3 regions of the Microbulbifer sp. ABF4_107 genome follow, and region 1 is predicted to be linked to each of the others. Evidence: predicted binding sites of a transcription regulator. Region 1 holds the regulator's gene; each other region holds the start of a gene.
What was found. Region 1 encodes LexA, which represses DNA repair genes until DNA is damaged. Its sites were predicted from a motif close to ACTGTNTNTANANACAGT; they were not measured.
Positions count from the first base shown of each region.

Region 2: the regulator LexA is predicted to act here: its motif matches at 2,966-2,983, upstream of recA (recombinase RecA).
Region 3: the regulator LexA is predicted to act here: its motif matches at 3,006-3,023, upstream of ruvC (crossover junction endodeoxyribonuclease RuvC).

Region 1 covers NZ_CM149983.1:1,310,275-1,315,737, reverse strand. Annotated here, with positions in the region: gene ACYX4K_RS05410 (mechanosensitive ion channel family protein) at 1-98, opposite strand, end outside; gene nagZ (beta-N-acetylhexosaminidase) at 166-1,179, opposite strand; gene ACYX4K_RS05400 (TetR/AcrR family transcriptional regulator) at 1,202-1,858, opposite strand; gene ACYX4K_RS05395 (DUF6763 family protein) at 2,075-2,407, shown strand; gene lexA (transcriptional repressor LexA) at 2,547-3,155, shown strand; gene ACYX4K_RS05385 (hypothetical protein) at 3,311-3,565, opposite strand; gene ACYX4K_RS05380 (hypothetical protein) at 3,611-4,177, opposite strand; gene topA (type I DNA topoisomerase) at 4,305-5,463, opposite strand, start outside.
Region 2 covers NZ_CM149983.1:2,366,870-2,372,332, reverse strand. Annotated here, with positions in the region: gene ACYX4K_RS09810 (prolyl oligopeptidase family serine peptidase) at 1-1,272, shown strand, start outside; gene ACYX4K_RS09805 (MaoC/PaaZ C-terminal domain-containing protein) at 1,393-2,328, shown strand; gene ACYX4K_RS09800 (CinA family protein) at 2,395-2,889, shown strand; gene recA (recombinase RecA) at 3,054-4,085, shown strand; gene ACYX4K_RS09790 (regulatory protein RecX) at 4,088-4,699, shown strand; gene glpK (glycerol kinase GlpK) at 4,821-5,463, shown strand, end outside.
Region 3 covers NZ_CM149983.1:460,127-465,589, reverse strand. Annotated here, with positions in the region: gene ybgC (tol-pal system-associated acyl-CoA thioesterase) at 1-203, opposite strand, end outside; gene ruvB (Holliday junction branch migration DNA helicase RuvB) at 369-1,388, opposite strand; gene ruvA (Holliday junction branch migration protein RuvA) at 1,414-2,025, opposite strand; gene ruvC (crossover junction endodeoxyribonuclease RuvC) at 2,463-2,993, opposite strand; gene ACYX4K_RS01765 (YebC/PmpR family DNA-binding transcriptional regulator) at 3,146-3,889, opposite strand; gene aspS (aspartate--tRNA ligase) at 4,024-5,463, opposite strand, start outside.

The sequences.
Region 1 (5,463 bases):
GTGATCAATACGACGACAAATATTTCGGCAATCCAGAAACGATCATCCCCCACCAGAGAGCGCAAAAACGCTGTAACTGACTCCACAAACAACTCCATTAGTTACTGAAATTTATTGCTGTACAAACAAACGTGCGCACCATTTTTAACAAATAAGGCACGGTATTTACATCCAGGAGGCCAGCCACTGCCGGGTTTTCTGCCAGCGCTCACTCTTTTTCAGTGCACCCCAGGATTGAATTTCCCCGCGGCCGCGCATCCGCTCCAGGCGCTTGCTGGATGCAGGATCCGGTGTAAACCCTTCCAAAGCCTCCAGCACCTCAATGGCACCTGCACGATTATTACAGACCACGCCCATATCGCACCCTGCCGCCATGGCAGCGTGAATACGCTCCCGGTAGCCGCCTGCAGCGCCCGCGCCCTCCATGGTCAAATCGTCACTGAAAATAACGCCATCAAATTTGAGGCGCTTGCGCAGAATCTCCTGCAGCCAGAACCGGGAAAAACCCACCGGATTTTCATCCACCTGGGCAAAACGAATATGCGCCGGCATCACGGCCTCCAGCTCACCGGCCGCAATACTCTCGCTAAATGGTATGCAATCGGAAGACAGCACCTCCTCCAGGGGGCGCTGATCCACGGGCAACTCTTCATGACTATCTTCGAGCACCTGCCCATGCCCCGGGAAGTGCTTGCCGGTCGTGGCCATGCCCGCGTCGTGCATACCCGCCATAAACGGGCGCGCCTTCTCGGCAAGCTTTAGTGGATCCCGGGCAAAGCTGCGATCGCCGACAATACGGCAGAAGTCGTCGTCCGCATCCAGCACTGGCGCGAAACTGAAGTCGATGCCAACCGCCAGCAACTCCGCGGCCAGCAACCAGCCCACATCTTCCAGTTGCTGTTTATCGGCCCGGGCACTAAGCGCCTGCATTGAGGGAATTCGGGTGAAAGAATCGCGAAAGCGCTGCACCCGGCCCCCTTCCTGATCCACCGCCAGCAGGATTTCCGGGCGCACGGCGCGAATCTCTGCAATCAGTGCCTCCAGCTGTGGCCGGCTTTCGAAATTCCGCGCAAAGAAAATCAGTCCACCCACCTGGGGATGACGCAGCAGCGTGCGCTCTTCCTCGGTGAGGGTGTGCCCTTCGACATCAATCATTACCGGGCCAATCGGGGTAGACATCCGCATGAACTCCACATTGAATTTAATCGACGTCGCCGGCGTTGTTTCCCGGCATGGGCGCAGTGAGCATGGCAACGGCCGCGGGCGCCAGGCGCGCCAGGGTCTCCTCGAGACTGCTCTGGGCGCCAAAATCTTCCCGTAGGATAGCTTCAATGGCGTCAAAGCTCGAAAGAGAAAAGACCGTAGCGCCAAGCATGAAGTAGAGACGCCAGTAGAAGGTCACCGGGTCAACGTGCGGCAGAGCCGCCGCCAACTGCCCGGCAAAGCGCCGGTAGCTGTCACCGTAGCGGGATACGATAAAACGCCGCAAGTGCCCCTGGGACTGGGTATACGCCAGACCGAGCAATCGCATAAAGCGTTTCGGGTCGCGCCCCTGACTGGCCAGACCGGCCAGCGCCACCCGGTACAGGCTTTGCAGCAGATCATCCAGTTGCAGTGGCTCACCAGCCCCCGCCCTGCGCGCAAGCTCCTGATCGAGAGTGGCCGTAAAAGGTGTAAGGAACCGCTCGAAAACAGCCTGAATCAGTTCTTTTTTAGAACCGAAATGGTAGTTCACCGCTGCCAGGTTCACCCCGGCGGTACTGGTGATGGTACGCAGGGAGGTCTCGGTAAAGCCCCGCTCCGCGAACAGGACTTCAGCGGCGTCCAGAATACGATGGACTGTGTCTGACTGACTCATGCCGATTTCACACCAATTCAAACCAACAATTTAAACGCTTGTTTTACCGCGAGACTAGCACAGTCCGCCGACGATGAAACCTGCGCAAGCCATTCTCCACCCCGCGGGAGTACCAAGCTTGCGTCCACCACATTAGAACGAGTGTACAAGTTCTGAAAGCGCCGGGATGGAACTGAAGGCGAAGACAACAAAGCAGTAAAAGAGGAGGAGCACGCCATGGCACGAATCGCTCCGGAAATTGGCAGTTGGTTTGAAAATTTTGATACTGGCGACCTGTTTGAAGTGGTTGCCGTTGACCATCCCGCCCGCACGATCGAAATTCAGTATGTGGACGGCAGCCTGGACGAAATCGAGTTCCAGAACTGGCCGTCGCTACCAGTAATTGGCGCCGCCGCTCCGGAAGACGCCAATGCAGGTTATGGCACCTTTGCCGACGAAATGCAGGATGAGGAAGACGCAGGCTACCGCAGCCCGATCTTTTCTCCCGCGCAAAGCGTCATTGACCGGCTTGAAGGAGATTCGTTTCCGGGTACTGACGAGGGCTACTGACGGATCGCTCCGGCCAGTGCCCGCCGTCATCGTGCCGCGAGTCCACCGCAACCCCGCAATCGGGCAATGATTGCGCGCCCCTGAAATCTGTATATAATCACAGCAACTGTATATAAATACAGACAACAGGAAGGAGCCCATGACAAACCTCACTGCACGCCAGGCTCAGGTACTGGAACTGATCAAATCCTATCTGGATGATACGGGCTACCCGCCCACCCGAGCCGAAATTGCCCAGGAGCTGGGCTTCCGCTCACCCAATGCCGCGGAAGAACACCTGAAAGCCTTGGCCCGCAAAGGCGCGATTGAAATGGTCGCTGGCGCTTCCCGCGGTATTCGAATTCCCGACTACAACAGTGGTTTACCCATTGTTGGCCGCGTTGCCGCCGGCAACCCGATTCTGGCGGAAGAAAATATCGAAGAGTACTGCGAAATTCCCGCGGAATTTTTTCACCCACCCGCGGACTACCTGTTGCGCGTACACGGCATGAGCATGAAAGATGCGGGTATTCTCGACGGCGATTTACTGGCCGTGCAGCGCACTGACAATATTCGCAATGGGCAGATCGTTGTTGCGCGCATCGAGGACGAAGTCACCGTGAAGCGCTTTAAACGTCGCGGCAATCAGGCCACCGTGCAGCTGCTGCCGGAGAATCAGGACTTTGATGTGATCGAAGTGGACATGCGGGACCGCAGCTTTGCCATTGAAGGTTTGGCGGTGGGCGTGATTCGCCAGAACCCGATTTGATAATGGCGGTTCGGAGCGACGAGCCCGCAGGTTTTCTGGATCCCGGCCTTCGCCGGGATGACAAGTCGCCAAACATCCCGTGTCTCGCACTTCGAACATAAAAAAACAGGGCTTTTGCCCTGTTTTTTTATGTCTGCGAATTAACCACGGAATGTTCAGTGAATCGTGTGCTCGGCCAGATCCACCTCTTCTTCCTCAAACGGCTCCGGCTCCATCTCGTTGATGTCCTGTACCGCTTCGATCCCCGCCTCCAGCATGGCACGGGCCACCGCCACCTTGTGCTCGCGCAGGAAATGCTGGCTCTCGTCCGAGAAATGAATACGCACCAGCGGTTCTCCCTTGTGACCAGCGCGTCGCAACGCTACATCACCATTGGACAACTCGATGATTTCGTAAGTCTCGGTAGACATTCACTTCTCCACTAACCGCGTAATTTGGAGCCAGTGTACCACACCCTACCACTCCTGACTGTGGGCCCTCTGGCGCTGGATCAGCTCGAAAAGGGACTGGTACCACTGCTGCACCCGCTCACGGGTGAGAGGCTGGTCAGGGGCCTCGGCCGCGCTATCCAGTTGGCGTACCGGGATGATGGACTGGACGGTGGCAGCAGGTTTGGAGGGCGCCGCCTGCGCAGCAGAACCGGTAGAGCCAGAGCTTACTGAACCAGAGGCGCTCAGTACCCACAATTTACGCCAGGCTGCGAAGAGCCCCGCAAACCAGCTATCGGGGTTTTCTGCGAGACTGACCAGCTCATTGGCTTCACCACTGAATTTGCCACGCTGGGACACCAGGGACGCCAGCGCCTGCGCTGTTTCCGGCTCAGCACCGGCCGCAAAACCCAACTGCATCTGATGCCCCTGCTCCGCCAGAAACGCACGGTAACCACGCCACAACTGCAGCACCGCCGCTTCCAGCAGGGAGGACTCCAGCAACGGCGTATTGCCCGCTTCCGCGCTGGATTGCAGCAGCAGCTGGGCCTTACGCAGCGCCGAAGCGACGGTACCGGTATAGGGATTACTCAAACTGCATACCTCTGGGATTCTGGATCCCGGCCTTCGCCGGGATGACGGATAGGTCTGGATCCCGTTACCGGATCAAGTCCGGCACAGGCTCTTCGCCGGGATGACGGGTCGGCAGGTCTCCGACCAATTACTTGGCCGGGGATTTTTTTGGAGCAGCCTTTTTCTTGGCTGGCGCCTTCTTGGCAGCCGCTTTTTTGGCCGGGGCCTTTTTCGCGGCAGCTTTTTTCTTCGCCGGAGCCTTTTTAGCCGGCGCTTCTACCTGCCACTTGCCATCGCGATAGAACGCCTTCCAACCGGTCGCCTTGCCCTCTTCCTCACTCTGGACATACTGCTCCTGAGTTTTACGGCTGAAGCGCACAACCGTATCACGGCCCTCGTTGTCCTCGGTGGGAGCAGAGAACAGGAAGCTGTACTTGGGATCGATTTCGTCCTTGTGCGGCAGCAGCTCCTTGATCAGGGGTGCGCGGGTTTCGCGATTTTTCGGGAACTGACTGGCAGCCAAAAACAGACCGGAGGCGCCGTCGCGGAGAATATAGGTATCATCCACTTTCTCGCAGGCCAGCTCCGGCATGGGTACCGGATCCATTTTGGGCGGTGCCGGCTGGCCACTCTTCAGCAGCTTGCGGGTGTTCTTGCAGGTTTCGCTGGTACAACCAAAGTACTTGCCGAAACGGCCGGACTTTAACTGCATATCCGCGCCACACTTGTCGCACTCGATGACCGGGCCATCGTAGCCCTTGATCTTGAAGGTGCCCTTCTCTACCTCGAAGCCACTACAGTCCGGGTTATTACCGCAGATATGCAACTTGCGCTGCTCATCCACCAGGTAGTTATCCATGGCGGTGCCGCATTTCGGGCAGCGGCGCTTGTCTCGCAGCTGGCGAGTTTCCGCATCTTCGTCTTTTTCCGCATCTACCGCTTCTTCACCGGACACCAGATTCATGGTGTTGGTGCAGCGCTCCTTGGGCGGCAGTGCATAACCGGAACAGCCGAGGAACACACCGGTGGAGCCGGTGCGGATCTGCATATGCCTGCCGCAGGTACCGCACTCGATATCCGTATCCGTCGGCGCATTGCGACGCATACCGCCTTCTTTATCCTGTGCCACCTCGAGACGCTTGCTGAAGTCGGAATAGAATTCGTTCAACAGGTCTTTCCAGCCCTTTTTACCTTCCGCCACGGTATCCAGAGATTCCTCGAGGCTCGCGGTAAAACCGTAATCCATCAGGTCGGTGAAGCTTTCGCTCAGGCGGTCGGTAACGATATCGCCCATTTTTTCCGCGTAA
Region 2 (5,463 bases), 1.1 Mb from region 1:
GATGCGCCGCTGGTGCCGGTGCTGACCGATTTCGATTCCGATACCTACGTGCTCGATAACCAGGGCAGCAAACTGTTCCTGGTCACCAACCGCGAAGCGCCCAACAAGAAGATCGTCACCGTCGATGCGGCAGATCCGGCTCCGGCAAACTGGCAGGACTTTATCGGTGAAACCGAAAACGTACTGACCGCCTCAACCGGTGGTGGTTATCTGTTCGCAGAATACATGGTGGACGCCCTGTCCAAGGTGTATCAGTACGATTACAACGGCAAGCAGGTACGTGAAATTGCCTTGCCGGGTCCCGGTAGCGCCTCTTCCCTGGGCGGCAAGTACGAAGACGAGACCCTCTACTACTCCTTCACCAACTACAAAACCCCGTCCACCATTTTCGCGTTCGACGTGAAGAAGGGGGAGTCCAGTGTGTACCGCGAGTCCGGTGCACAGTTTGACCCGGCGGGCTACGAGTCCAGGCAGGTGTTCTACACCTCCAAGGATGGCACCAAGGTGCCGATGATGATTACCCACAAGAAAGGCCTGAAGCTCGACGGCAAGAACCCGACCATCCTGTATGGCTACGGCGGTTTCAATATCAGCCTGACCCCGTCGTTCAGCATCGCTAATGCGGTGTGGCTGGAACTGGGTGGCGTCTACGCGGTGCCCAACCTGCGCGGTGGCGGTGAATACGGCAAACGCTGGCACGACGCCGGTACCAAGCTGCAGAAGCAGAATGTATTCGATGACTTTATCGCGGCGGGCGAATACCTGATTGAGCAGGGCTACACTTCCAGCGACTATCTGGCGATTCGTGGTGGCTCCAACGGCGGCCTGCTGGTTGGCGCAGTAATGACCCAGCGCCCGGACCTGGTGAAAGTGGCACTGCCTGCGGTGGGCGTGATGGACATGCTGCGTTACCACACCTTCACCGCTGGTGCCGGCTGGGCCTACGACTACGGCACTGCGGAGCAGAGTGAAGAAATGTTCCAGTACCTGAAAGGCTATTCGCCGGTACACAACGTGCAGGCCGATACCAGCTATCCTGCGACTCTGGTGACGACGGCGGATCACGATGACCGCGTTGTACCGGCACACTCGTTCAAGTTTGCCGCAGAATTGCAGAGCAAGCAGGCGGGTGCTGCGCCTACACTGATTCGGATCGAAACCAACGCAGGCCACGGTGCCGGAACCCCGGTTTCCAAGACCATCGAACAGTACGCGGATATTTTCGGCTTTACCCTGTTCAATATGGGGGTCACCGAACTGCCGGAAAGTTGATCCTGCAACCTTCTGTCATCGTTTCGGCATGAATCGGGGGCAAGATAATGGCTTGACAGGATGATATGACTGATTGGTCTATCGCTCTGTCGCGAGGTATCATTTGGAGCCAATAGATTTATGCCGAGACTTAACGCTGTGCCCAAGGCAACCGACCGGTCTTCACCCCTGCAGATTGAGCTGAGCGCCTGCCCGGCCATACTTCCTCTGTATTTCCGCGCTTTGACGGCTCGCAAAAAGGGGGCTTCGGCCGCCCAGGGGCCAGCAGTTCTGGCCAGTGTCAGCCTGCGCGGGCAGAGAGTCGATGCCGAGCGTGTGCGCGCCTATCGCGAGGTATGTGGCTTTAACGCTGGTAGCCAGCTGCCGGCCACTTATCCGTTTGTTCTGGCTATGCCACTGCATCTGAAATTACTGGTTTCCGATGCATTTCACTTCCCCATTCTCGGTCTGGTCCACCTGCGTAACCAGATAACCCAACACCGCCCTGTCGAATCCTGCGAAGCGCTGGATATTCGCTGTGATCTGCTGTCACCGGTGGCGGTCAAACGCGGTTATGAGTTCGCGCTGGTTACCCGGGTCAGTGTCGCGGGCGACCTTGTGTGGGAGTGCGAAAGCGTGATGTTGAGCCGTGCGCGTCACGGCGGTAAAGACAAGCCCCTGCAGTCCGGGTTTGCTGCCTTCCCGGGAGTCATGCCCGATATGGCGGCTGGCAGTGCAGAGGCGTGGGCTATTCCGGAGGCTGCTGGCCGCAGCTACGCGCGGGTATCCGGTGACTGGAATCCCATTCACCTGTTCGCGTCTTCGGCGCGGCTGTTTGGCTTTTCCAGTGCCATTGTGCATGGTATGTGGACCAAAGCAGCCTGCCTTGCCTCGTTGGAGAAAGGCGCGGGGCTGCCGCAGCAGTTCCGGTTGAGTGTGGAGTACAAACGCCCGGTACTTCTGCCTTCGTCCGTGCGCTTCCAGTGTGTCACCGGGGAGCTGGCAACCGGTTTCCGGGTTGCGGACGACAGCGGTAAAACCCAGTATCTGAATGGTCTGCTCGAGCCGTTGCGGTAGGGCTGGCAGAAGTGTGTCTGTGAGGCGGAACAGAAGTTTATGGCGAATAGCGACACGGATCCGCGAATGGCGTTAGCGGCAGAACTCGGCGAAGAGCTGGTCCGGCTTGGCTGGAAAGTGACCACTGCCGAGTCCTGCACTGGTGGCGCCATTGCCGCAGCGATAACTTCCGTTGCCGGTTCGTCGGTCTGGTTTGATGGCGCAGTTGTATCCTATGCAGACCGAATCAAGCGCAGCTTTCTCGGCGTCGATCAGCGAGACCTTGATACCGCCGGCGCGGTCAGCGAGCCGGTGGTTCGGCAGATGGCGGTGGGGGCACTCAATCGCCTGGATGCCAATCTGGCCGTGGCGGTGAGCGGTATCGCTGGTCCGGATGGCGGCAGTGAAGATAAGCCGGTAGGTACTGTGTGGATTGCCTGGGCACACGGGGAGGGGCAGGAACCTCTGTCCGTCGAGGCCCGGCAAATGCACTTCACCGGCAACCGCGCTGCCATTCAGTTGCAAACCGTAGACGAAGCCCTGCAGGGCTTGCTGGCCATTACCCGCAGTCACCCAGCCTGACCCTCATTCCCGTTTGTCCGGTACTGCTGTGCCAGGTTTTCTATCCTGGCCCGTCGAATACCCGCCATTCCCGATTACTGGTTGCTTATACAGTAATTTTTCTCTAAGCTCCCTTTCCATAGCAGTCATTACTCACCAAATTTCAGGTACATATGGGAAAGGTCATGGATTCCAACAAAGACAAGGCTTTACAGGCAGCGCTCTCTCAGATCGAGCGCCAGTTCGGCAAGGGCACCGTCATGCGTATGGGAGACAAGGAGCGGCAACGCATCCCGGCGATCTCCACCGGCTCTCTTGGTCTGGACGTGGCACTGGGTATTGGCGGCCTGCCGCGCGGTCGTATTGTCGAGATCTACGGTCCTGAATCCTCTGGTAAAACGACCCTGACCCTGCAGGTGATCGCCGAAGCCCAGCGCAAAGGTGGCACCTGTGCCTTCGTGGATGCGGAGCACGCACTGGACCCGATCTACGCCGAGAAGCTGGGCGTGAACGTAGACGAGCTGATCGTTTCCCAGCCGGATACCGGTGAGCAGGCCCTGGAAGTGGCGGATATGCTGGTGCGCTCCGGTGCCGTAGATGTACTGGTGGTCGACTCCGTAGCGGCGCTGACGCCGCGCGCGGAAATTGAAGGCGAAATGGGCGATTCCCACGTAGGCCTGCAGGCCCGCCTGATGTCCCAGGCCCTGCGCAAGCTGACCGGTAACATCAAAAACACCAACACCCTGTGCGTGTTCATCAACCAGATTCGTATGAAGATCGGTGTGATGTTCGGCTCCCCGGAAACCACCACCGGCGGTAACGCGCTCAAGTTCTACTCTTCTGTGCGCCTCGACATCCGTCGTATCGGTTCCGTGAAGGAAGGCGATGAGGTGGTGGGTAACGAGACCCGGGTCAAGGTCGTGAAGAACAAGGTGGCACCGCCGTTCAAGCAGACCGAGTTCCAGATCATGTACGGGCAGGGCATCAACCTGTTGGGCGAGATTATCGATTACGGCGTGAAAATGGGCCTGGTCGACAAGGCCGGCGCCTGGTACAGCTACAAGGGTGACAAGATCGGCCAGGGCAAGGCCAATGCGGTGAAGTTCCTCAAAGAGAACGAAGATATCCGCAACGAGATCGAATCCGGGCTGCGCGCCCAGTTGCTCGGTGACGTGACTCCGGCTCCGGCCGAAGAAGTGGAAGCTGCGGAAGACTGATCTTGTCTTTCTTTCGCAATCCCAATGGCGACGGGGGCAGTGCAGACTGCGACTTCCCGTCGCCAGACTTCTCCTCAGGCCCCTCTTCAGACGCCTCGCTCTCATCGCCTGCCCCTCAGCCCCATAAAACACCTGCCGATGCTTTCCAGGCGCTGTTCAATCACGCGCTGGATCTACTTGCCCGCCGCGAGCACTCCTGCGAAGAGCTGCGCCAGAAGCTCGCGCGAAAGCACCCCGATGCAGATTTTGACGGCGTGCTGCAGCGGCTGCAGGAGCTGAACTACCAGTGTGACCGGCGTTTTGCCGAGACCTTCTGCCGCTCCCGGGTAAACCGTGGGCAGGGGCCGCTGCGAATCCGGCAGGAATTGCAGATCCGTGGAATTCGCGGGGTGCTGGCCCTGGAGGCGATGGACAAGCTGCAGGAGGAAATGGACTGGTTCGAGCTTGCCCTGGAGCAATTGCAGCGCAAGTTTCGCCGCCCCGTCGACGACTCGCTGCCGCGGGAGCAATTGTTGAAGGAGCGCGCGCGGCGCCAGCGGTATCTGGCCTACCGCGGTTTCTATGGCGATGCGATCCAGTACGCCATTGAAGAGCTGAACCGGCCGCAAGACTGAGTCGACTTGTCGCGTCGTATATACTGGCACTAGTTCAGCCGGAGTCCACTAGGCCTAGTGGGGCTGTTGTTTTGTGAATAACCATCCATAAACAGAACGACCCCGGATCTGGCGCGCTTTCATGATTCTCTCCATCGACCAGGGTACTACCGGTACCACCGCCTTTATCTTCGATACCAATGGCAAGCTGCGCGGCCGCAGTTATTCGGAATTTTCCCAGTATTACCCCGAGCCCGGTTGGGTACAGCACGATGCCAGTGAGATCTGGCAGGTGACCCTGAAGGTGTGCGCGGCGGCGATGCAGCGGGCGGGCATTGAGGCGTCCGAGCTGAGTGCGCTGGGGATTACCAATCAGCGCGAGACTACAGTGCTGTGGGATCGAGCGACCGGCGAGCCAGTGCATCCCGCCATCGTTTGGCAGTGCCGGCGCTCGGCCGGAATCTGCAATGAATTGCGCAGGGCAGGGGCCGAGCCCATGGTGCGCGCCAAAACCGGTCTGTTGCTGGATGCCTATTTCTCCGCCAGCAAGCTGCGCTGGATCTTTCGCGAGTCGCCGGAGCTACATCGCCGAGCCGAGGCCGGGGATCTCTGTTTCGGCACCATCGACAGTTGGCTGATCTGGTGCTTCACCGGTGGACGCCAGCACCTCACTGATCATACCAACGCCAGCCGAACCCTGCTGTACGACCTGGATCGCCACCAGTGGGACAGCGAGTTACTGGAACTGTTCGATTGCCCCGCTTCCATACTGCCGGAAATCCGCC
Region 3 (5,463 bases), 850 kb from region 1:
GACCGGCGGTACTGAACCGCCGCTGAATGCACCACGAGCAACAAACCCTGCTGCGGCATCGCGGGTTTATCATAGCCGAGCGCACGGACCAATTCTGTGCGCGCGCGCTCCATATACTTTAAATAATTGACGTAATAAACAATTCCGCCAGCGTCCGTATCCTCGATATAGACGCGAATGGGAATATTGAAGGGTTCTGACACGCACCGTCCTTAACTCGCCGACCGCGAACTGACTTTTTCTTGTTGATAGCGGTTTGGGGCACGTCGGGAGGATTTCAACCGCAGTTGAAGCCCTCTACCAGCGCTAACAGGACATGCTACAGCAACTAGACCGCTTCGTCAGGTGTGGTCAATGACAATTGCGCGTCAGCTTCGGTCCGGCTTGGGAATGCCGAAATGCTCGTAGGCCAGCGCAGTCACCACCCGTCCGCGGGGGGTGCGGGTCAGGTAGCCCTGCTGGATCAGGTAGGGCTCCAGCACGTCCTCGATGGTATCGCGTTCCTCGCTGACTGCCGCCGCCAGGCTGTCGACCCCCACCGGACCGCCGTCAAACTTCTCGATCATGGTGAGCAGCATGCGGCGGTCGAGCTGATCGAAGCCACGGACATCCACATTCAGCATATTCAGCGCCAGGTCCGCGGTTTCCGCACACACATGACCGTCGCTTTTCACTTCGGCGTAATCCCGCACCCGGCGCAGCAGGCGGTTGGCGATACGCGGGGTACCGCGGGCGCGGCGCGCCACTTCGTGGGCACCGCCCTCATCCATCGCCACGCCCATCAATCCGGCGGAGCGGGCGACAATACTGGTGAGATCTTCCACCGAATAAAATTCGAGGCGCTGCACAATACCGAAGCGATCCCGCAGCGGCGAGGTCAGCAACCCGGCACGCGTGGTAGCGCCCACCAGGGTAAATGGCGGCAGATCCAGCTTGATGGAACGCGCGGCCGGCCCTTCCCCGATCATGATGTCCAGCTGATAGTCTTCCATCGCGGGGTACAGCACCTCTTCCACGTGGGGGCTGAGGCGGTGAATCTCGTCGATAAACAGCACATCCCCGGGCTCGAGGTTGGTCATGATGGCGGCGAGATCGCCGGCCTTCTCCAGCACCGGGCCGGAAGTGGTCTTGATTGCCACACCCATTTCCGCAGCGATGATGTTCGCGAGGGTGGTTTTGCCAAGGCCCGGGGGGCCGAATACCAGGGTGTGGTCGAGCGCTTCTTTGCGCAGCTTGGCAGCCTGGATAAAGATTTCCATCTGCTCGCGCACCACCGGCTGACCCACGTAGTCGGACAGGGTTTTGGGGCGCACGGCGCGGTCGTACTGCTCTTCCTGGCCAGTTGGACCCTGGGGTTCGGGGGCGATCAGGCGGTCGGCTTCAATCACGGGGAATTCTCAAATGGATACGGTATCAGGCCGGAGCCATGCTTTTCAGTGCCAGGCGGATAAGAGTGGCGCTGTCGGCTTCGGGCTGCTCTTTGGCGGCGCGGGCAACCATTTTGGTGGCGTCGGTGGGCTTGTAGCCCAGGGCAGCGAGGGCGCTTTCGGCCTCGCCACTGTGATCGACTTTGGGTTCGGCGTTGGTGGACATCAGCGGGATATCGCCGAGGTCGCCGGTCTGCGGGGTGAGTTTGCCGCGCAGTTCGATAATCAGACGCTCGGCGGTTTTCTTGCCCACGCCGGGTACCTTCACCAATGCGCTCACATTGTCATCCGCCACACAACGGGCCAGTGCGGCGCCGTCGAGGCCGGACAGGATGGCCAGGGCCATTTTGGGGCCGACGCCGTTGACCTTGATCAGGGTACGGAACAGCTGACGATCGGTTTCGCGGATAAAACCAAACAGCTGTTGGGAGGTTTCCGATACCGCCAGATGGGTATGCAACTGCACACTACCGCCCAGCTGGGGCAGTTCAAAGATGGTGGTCATGGGGGCCAGCACTTCGTAGCCCACACCCTGCACGTCTACCAGTAATTGCGGGGGCTGCACGGCGGCCAGTTTGCCGGTGAGTCTTCCGATCATGTTGTTCTCTTTTTCCTCCGAACCTTTAAGTCCGGTGGTCCGTATTTTTCTAGTTCAGTGGCGCCGCTACTGCCGGTAAAGGTTTGCCAGACACGCCGTAAACCCATCCATGGGGGCTCTTCCGCGAGGTCCCTCTCGCAGAAGGTCTGGCAAACCTTTACCGGCAGCAGCGCCTTAAATTCTCACCGAAGTTGTTTATCCAACCACGGGGTATACCCGGTGCAACCCAAGTATTTCGAGCCAAGACGCTAAGGCTTCGATACCGGGGACACCTTCGCGGGACCGTCTGCGGCCTGGATGGCCGCAGCCGAGCCCCCAGGGATGGGTTTACGGGGGGGCGCCTAGCCCGTGTCCCGCGAAGGTGTCACCGGTAGCGGAGCCGCCACCCAACGTCCCGACTGCGTACCACGAAACCCATCGCACCCCCGAAGCCAAACTCAAGTAACACTAAGCCGGCCACGACGAAACCGAGTGCGACTCCCGGCAGAGGTTTGAATCAACGTCTGCATCGTATGCATATGACACAGGGCAACGGCCAAAGCATCCGCCGCATCTTCCTGCGGGGAAGCCGGCAGCTTCAAAAGGGTTTTGACCATGTGCTGCACCTGCAGCTTGTCCGCACCACCGTTGCCTACCACGGCCTGTTTCACCTTGCGCGCTTCGTATTCCGAGACCGGCAGATCCGCGTGGGTGGCGGCGACGATGGCGGCGCCTCTGGCCTGGCCGAGCTTTAGCGCAGAGCCGGCGCTTTTCGACATAAACACGTTTTCGATCGCCATCTGCTGCGGCTGGTACTGCTGGGCAATCTGGCTGACGGCGTCAAATATGAGCTTCAGGCGCTCGGGCAGCGGGCCGTCGGGGAGCTTGATCACACCGCTGGCGACGTAGCGGGCATTGGAGCGCTCGACGTCAATCAGGCCGTAACCGGTTTTGCGTGAGCCGGGGTCGATGCCCAGAATTCGGGTCACGGCAGGCTGCCCCCTGTACATTTATACAATTGTTGACGGGAAGTTTCCCAAGGTGAGGACTGGGCGTCAAGGCGGGAAGCAGATCTGCACGGTCAGTTACAAAAATGCCCCGCGATTGCGGGGCATTTTCGAAGCCGTGTAGCGGACAAGGATCAACCTAGTTCCGCCATCACTTCTTCGGGGATATCGGCGTTGGAGTAGACATTCTGCACATCGTCCAGGTCTTCCAGCATATCCACCAGCGCCATTACCTTTTCCGCCCCGTCTTTATCCATGGGGACGGTGGTGGATGGGATCATGGCGATTTCGGCATTGTCCGGCTTGAAGCCCGCTTCGGTGAGCGCATCTTTTACCGACATGTAATCGGTGAACTCGGTGGTGACTTCGATGCTGCCGTCATCGTTGGTTTCGATATCTTCGGCGCCGGCTTCCAGAGCCGCTTCCATCAGCGCATCTTCATCAACGCCGGGTTCGAAATACATCTGGCCCTTGCGGGCGAACAGGTAGGCAACGGAGCCGTCGGTACCCAGGTTGCCACCCCGCTTGGTAAACGCGTGGCGGATTTCGGCTACGGTGCGATTGCGGTTGTCGGTGAGGCATTCCACCAGTACCGCTACACCACCAACGCCGTATCCTTCATAGGTAACCGCTTCGTAGTTTTCTCCATCGGCATTGCCGGCGCCGCGGGCGATGGCCTTGTCGATGGTGTCGCGCTTCATGTTCGCGCCGAGGGCTTTATCGATGGTGGCGCGCAGTGTGGGGTTGTCATCCGGGTTGGCACCGCCTTTCGCGGCTACGGTGAGCTCGCGAATGATCTTGGTGAAAACCTTACCCCGCTTGGCGTCCTGGGCGGCCTTGCGGTGTTTGATATTGGCCCATTTACTGTGTCCTGCCATCGATAAATCTCCGGTCTTTGTTCTATATCTAAATCTGGGTCTGGCGCACTCATGCTTTTCGTCTCCCCGGCGCAGGCCGGGGTCCAGCTATCTGGATTCCGGCCTGCGCCGGAATGACGATTAAAATGCTGCCTTTAACCTACCTGCTCTTCTTTCTGGCGCAGGCGGATACTCAGTTCGCGCAGCTGCTTGGCATCTACCGCTCCCGGGGCGTCGGTCATTACACAGGCCGCGCTCTGGGTTTTCGGGAAAGCAATGACGTCGCGGATGGAGTCGCTGTCGGTCATCAGCATCACCAGGCGGTCGAGGCCAAAGGCCAGGCCGCCGTGGGGCGGTGCGCCGTACTTCAATGCGTCCAGCAGGAAGCCAAACTTCTCGCGCTGCTCCTCGGCCTCGATGCCGAGGGCGCGGAATACGGTCTGCTGCATATCCTGGTTGTGGATACGGATGGAACCACCACCCAGCTCGGTGCCGTTCAGCACCATGTCGTAGGCGCGGGACAGGGCTTCCAGCGGATTTTCTTCCAGCTCTTCTGCGGAACAGGACGGCGCGGTGAACGGGTGGTGCAGTGCGGTAACGCTGCCGTCGTCGTTCTCTTCGAACATCGGGAAGTCCACCACCCACAGCGGCGCCCACTCGGACACGTACAGATCCAGGTCTTCACCCAGCTTGCAGCGCAGTGCGCCGAGCGCTTCGGAAACCACCTTGGCCTTGTCGGAACCGAAGAAGATCAGGTCGCCGTTCTCAGCCTGTACGCGGTCAAGAATGGCCGCACGCACGTCGGTGGGCAGGAATTTGACGATCGGGGACTGCAGGCCGCCTTCCAGGTCGGACTTGTCGTTGACCTTGATGTAGGCCAGGCCCTTGGCGCCGTAGATGGACACGTACTTGGTGTAGTCGTCGATCTGCTTGCGGGTCAGCTTGTCGTTGCCGCCGGGGACTTTCAGCGCGGTCACGCGACCTTTCGGGTCGTTGGCCGGGCCGGAAAACACCTTGAAGTCCACTTGTGTCATCAGGTCCTTGATATCCACCAGCTCCAGCGGGATGCGCAGGTCCGGCTTGTCGGAACCGAATTTCGCCATCGCCTCACTGAACGGCATGCGTGGGAATTCACCCAGCTCGACACCCTTCAGTTCCTTGAACAGCTTGCGAATCATGTCCTCGGTGATGGACATGATCGCGTTCTCATCGAGGAATGCAGTCTCAATGTCGATCTGGGTGAATTCCGGCTGACGGTCTGCGCGCAGGTCTTCGTCGCGGAAACACTTGGCGATCTGGTAGTAGCGATCGAAGCCGGACACCATCAGCAGCTGCTTGAACAGCTGCGGGGACTGAGGCAGCGCGAAGAACTTGCCAGCGTGGGTGCGGCTCGGCACCAGGTAATCACGGGCGCCTTCCGGGGTAGCGCGGGTCAGGATCGGGGTTTCGATATCCAGGAAACCTTCGCCGTCCAGGTAGTTGCGGATGGCGTTGGTGATCTGGGAGCGGAAACGCAGGTTGCGCTGCATTTCGGTGCGGCGCAGGTCCAGGTAGCGGTACTTCAGACGCACGTCTTCGCCGACGGCGGTGTGCTC